Regions from separate parts of the Pseudoduganella sp. GW821-FHT11H04 genome, predicted to be linked through region 2. Evidence: predicted binding sites of a transcription regulator. Region 2 holds the regulator's gene; the other holds the start of a gene.
What was found. Region 2 encodes FNR, which switches genes on or off when oxygen is low (the NO sensors DNR and NnrR bind a similar motif). Its sites were predicted from a motif close to TTGATNNNNATCAA; they were not measured.

Region 1: the regulator FNR is predicted to act here: its motif matches at 1,534-1,547, upstream of AC1RTP_RS16595 (hemerythrin domain-containing protein).

The regions. Positions count from the first base shown of each region.
Region 1 covers NZ_JBXARE010000007.1:23,774-26,163, reverse strand. The annotation lists gene AC1RTP_RS16605 (universal stress protein) at 1-295, opposite strand, end outside; gene AC1RTP_RS16600 (DoxX family protein) at 356-766, opposite strand; gene AC1RTP_RS16595 (hemerythrin domain-containing protein) at 864-1,322, opposite strand; gene AC1RTP_RS16590 (SDR family oxidoreductase) at 1,706-2,390, shown strand, end outside.
Region 2 covers NZ_JBXARE010000019.1:83,114-85,503, reverse strand. The annotation lists gene AC1RTP_RS26270 (response regulator transcription factor) at 1-611, shown strand, start outside; gene fnr (fumarate/nitrate reduction transcriptional regulator Fnr) at 713-1,489, shown strand; gene AC1RTP_RS26260 (carboxymuconolactone decarboxylase family protein) at 1,607-1,984, opposite strand; gene AC1RTP_RS26255 (MerR family transcriptional regulator) at 1,935-2,387, opposite strand.

The sequences.
Region 1 (2,390 bases), on a different contig from region 2:
CAATCAGGTCGCAGCCACGCTGCAGGGCAGTGGAGATGATGGCCGCATGCGGCTGGTCGGCACGCACTTCAATCGTAGCGCAGTTCACGTGCAGGGTAGCGGCCTGCCGCGCGATATCGGCCAGGATGGTGTTCTCCGGCTGTGGCGCGCTGACGCTGGCCAGCGCCGGTTCTTCCGGAAGCACATGAACCGCCGTGACACGGGCACCGCTTTCGCGGGCCATGCGCAGGGCGGCGTTCACTGCCAGTTGCGAAGCGGCGGAACCGTCGCTTGGAATCAAAATGTGGCGAAACATCAGTACGGATCTCCTTCAGGTGCCGCAGTCTAAAGTGTTCCGCCACATACCTGCAAGTGATCAGGCAGTGCGCAGGGCGCTCGGATTACGGCGAGCATCGAGGCTCAGGCTACCGGCGCCGAAAGCAGCGATCTGCAGCAAGCCGCCAGCCATGGCGAAATTCTTCATCAGATGGATCATCTGGTTCTGGTCACCGATCGCGCTGTGGAAGATCAAGCCAGTGATGATCGAGAACGCAGCCAGCGCCAGGGCGACAGGGCGGGTGTAAAAGCCGACCATCAGCAGCGCGCCGCCAATCACCTCAATGGCAATGGCCGCAGCCAGGCCCAGTTCAGGGAAGGGCAGGCCCATGGCGCTGATATAGCCGATGGTGCCGGTCGGGTTGGCGATCTTGTTGATACCGCTCAGGACAAAGATAGCAGCCATCAGGATGCGGGCGGCGAGTGGCAGGTATTTGTTATCGGTATTCATGGTCTGGCTCCTTCAAGGAATGTAGTTGATGGAGTCATCTTATGCCTCAGTGACATATTCCGGAAGCCAATATATTTAGATGCAATGTATCGTCAAATCAGATAGATTGTTGCTCCTGTAGCAATTGCGCCAGCTGCTGCCGCAGCTTGGCGTTGGACGGTTGGCTATGGGGATGGCTGGTGTTTTCTACCGCCACGGCCAGCGGCAAATCCATGGCGCTCAAGTGGCCGAGGAACCAGCGCGGCAAGCGCTCCAGCAGTGCGCGCGCCCCAGCCGGGTCGCTATGCGCCACGGGCAACGCGTGCTGCAGCGCCGCTAATGCCCGGCGGTGCGCGGCGCGGTGTTCGTGGTCGGTGGGGTAATACAACTGGTCCATCAGCGCCTCTTCCTCCGCGAAATCGGCGGCCAGCGCGGCGAGCAGTTCGTTGATGCGGACGGGCAGCGAACTATCGTCCGCGTCGATGGTTGAGTGGATGGCTTGCAGCAAGGCGCGGTGGGAAGCATCCATCTCAGCCACGCCGGTTTCCAGCAGGGCGCTCCATTCGAGGCGTTGCATGGCGGTCTCCTTATCAATTCCACCAGTCTCGCGCGACGGGGATCGGGATTCCATGACGCAGATCAATTGGGGTGTTGCTTGCATGTCCCTTTAACCGAAAAACTAGCCCGCGATTGCGGAGATAATAAAGCCGGTGCCAAAAGCCGGTGCCAAAAAGCCGGTGCCAAAAAGCCGGTGCCAGGTCTGTCATTTGGACACAGGCACGGAACCTTTGATTTGTCTCAATACGCGAAACCGGTGGAATTCGCGCTTTGATATTCCTCAACTGAGAGCGCTAGCTGTCCATTTGTCAGACCTGGCACCGGCTCTTGGCACCGGCTCTTGCTATGGCAGCGGCTCTTAACACCGGCTCTCGCCTGTCACAGATCAAATACAATACGGCTATGAAAAAAATACTGATCGTTACCGGTGCGAGCCGCGGCATCGGCGCTGCCATTGCGCGGCTTGCGGCGGCGGATGGTTGGGTGGTGGCCGTGAATTACGTGCGTGATGCCGAGGCGGCGGCGCGGGTGGTGGCGGAGATTGAGGCGGCCGGGGGCCGGGCTTTGGCGGTGCAGGCTGACGTGGCGCGCGATGAGGATATCGAGCGCATGTTCACGACCGTTGAACGTGAACTGGGTCCGGTGGCGGGCCTGGTGAATAACGCGGGCATCACGGGCGGGCTTGGGACTTTTGGCGATACCACGCCCGCTGTGGTAGAGCAGGTGTTCCGCACCAATGTACTGGGACTGATGCAAGCGAGCCGCCGTGCGCTGGCGGCGTTCCGCGCGCATGGGCAGGGCGGGGTGATCGTGAATATCAGCTCCACCGCTGCGACGGCGGGTAGCCCGAACGAGTATGTGACTTACGCGGCCAGCAAGGCGGCGGTCGATACCTTTACTATGGGCCTGGGGAAGGAAGTGGCGCCGGAAGGCATCCGCGTTTGCGGCGTGGCGCCGGGCACGACGCAGACCGACATCCACACCACGTCGGGAGATCCGGGACGTCCGGCACGCGTTGCTTCGCGCATTCCAATGCTGCGCGTCGGCGAGCCGGATGAAATTGCGGAGGCGGCGGTGTGGCTGCTGT
Region 2 (2,390 bases):
TGGTCGACGACCACGCTATCGCGCGCAACGGCGTGCGCCTGATGCTGGGCACGGCGACCGATATCAGCGTGGAGGGCGAAGCCGGCAACGCCGTGGAAGCCATGGAACGTGCGGCTGAGCGGAGTTTCGACGTCGCTTTGGTCGACATCAAAATGCCGGGCAAGAATGGACTGGATTTGCTGAAATGCCTGCGCAGCGAATACCCGCGCATGGCGGTGCTGGTGCTCAGCACCTATTCGGAAGAGATTTACGCCGTGCGGGCGCTTAAGTCAGGCGCCTCCGGCTACCTGACCAAGGATGCCCCGACCTCGACCCTGATCGAGGCCGTGCGCAAGGCGGCATCCGGCGGCAAGCATGTCAGCCCGGCTCTGCTTGAAAAATTGGCAACCCTGGTTGGGGGCGGCCCAAGCGGCGACCACGAGGAGCTTTCGAACCGTGAGCTGGAAGTTTTCAAGCTTATCGCCCAAGGCGAGTCGCTGGTTCGCATAGGGGAAAAACTACATTTAAGCCCGAACACGGTGACCACCTACCGCAGCCGCATCCTCGAGAAAATGGGCATGTCCAGCAATGCTGAGCTGACGCGCTACGCTCTGGAGCATGGACTGATCTGATGCCTTGTAGGGGATCCACTACAACAACTACACAGGATGCTTGATACCGGGAAATGATGCCGAGGGAGATACTTCTCCCATCGAAAACAAGGAGCAGCATCATGAGCCCGGTCATCCCAATCACCCCTGCAAACGCCACCAAATCCTGCGCACCAGTCGCTGCAAAATGCTCGCTGTGCAGTTTCAATCGACTGTGCCTGCCGCAAGGCCTGGCCGAAGACGATGTCGCCCGCCTTGACCAGATCATCGCACGCCGCCGCCGCGTGGGGCGCGACGAGCCGCTGTACCAGACCGGCGACAGCTTCCACAGCCTGTACGCTGTGCGTTTTGGCCACTTCAAGACCGTCCAGGTGAATCAGCGCGGCGAACAGACGATTGGCGGCTTCCACATGGCCGGCGACCTGCTGGGCATGGAAGCGATCGGTAACGGCCAGCATTCCTGCAATGCTGTGGCGCTGGAAGATAGCGAAGTGTGCGAAATCCCTTTCAGCCGCCTGCAAGAATTAGTGATGCAGATCCCGGGCCTGCTGCAGCAATTCCACCGCACCATGAGCCGCGAAATCCAGCGCGAGCAGTCTGTAATGCTGTTCCTGAGCCATATGCGCGCCGAGCAGCGCCTGGCCATGTTCCTGCTCAACCTCGCGGGCCGTTATGCCCAGCGTGGCTACTCCTCGACCAGTTTCCAGCTGCGCATGTCGCGTGAAGATATCGGCGGCTACCTCGGCCTGACCGTGGAAAGCGTCAGCCGCCAACTGGCCCGCCTGCGCCAGGATGGCTCGATCGTCCTGAATAACCGCGACCTGCGCATCATCGACCGCAACAAGCTGGAAGTCATGTCTTCCGGCGGCATGGCGCAAGAATACGCGGCCGTCGCCTGATCCACGAACCAGCTTTCTCACCTGTAGGGGGTGTATGGGGCAGCTCAGCTGCCCCTTTTTTATGGTTCTTCACGGAATAGCGAGCCCATAGTTCCCGGTATTTCGTGAAGAACTTCTTTATTGCAGCGCGAAGACTTCTTTGGCGGCCATCAGGCCGTTCAGGGCGGCCGGGAAGCCGGCGTAGACGGCCATCTGCATGATGGTTTCCACGACTTCGTCACGCGTCACGCCGACGTTGAGCGCAGCCTGGATGTGGACTTTGAGCTGGGGCGTTGCATTGCCCATTGCCGTTAGCGCGGCGACAACCGCGATTTCACGGCTTCTCAGGTCGAGGCCGGGGCGGGAATAGATGTCGCCGAACGGGAATTCGATCAGGTAGCGGGCAAAATCCGGCGCGATCTCGGCCAGGCTTGCTACAACGCGTTCTCCGATCTCGCCATCGATCTCACGCAGTTTTTCGAGTCCGCGCTCGTAACGGTTTGGGTTGGTGGTCATCAGCAATTCCTCCATTAGTGGTTGAACCTGACGCCAGGGACTGCTCCAAAGAGCGGTAATGCTCGACTTTCCACTGCAGCGTGGCGGCCGATTGCCGCAACGTTTCGATTTCCGCGAGCACGTCCTCCAAATGCTGCTCCAGCATCTGGCGCCGTTCGCCGGCCGTGGAGTCCCCAGCGCCACGTAGTTTTGCGAAAGCCTGCATTTTGCCGATTGGCATATGCGTGGCTCGCAGACGCAGCAGGAATTCGATCCAGGCAAGGTCGGAGGCCGCATAGCGCCGCTGGCCGCCAGCCGCGCGGCCAACCGGGGCGATCAGGCCGATACGCTCGTAATAGCGCAGCGTGTGGGCGGTAAGGCCGGTGCGTTTGGCGACTTCCTCTATGCTCAGATGGGATTCCATGGG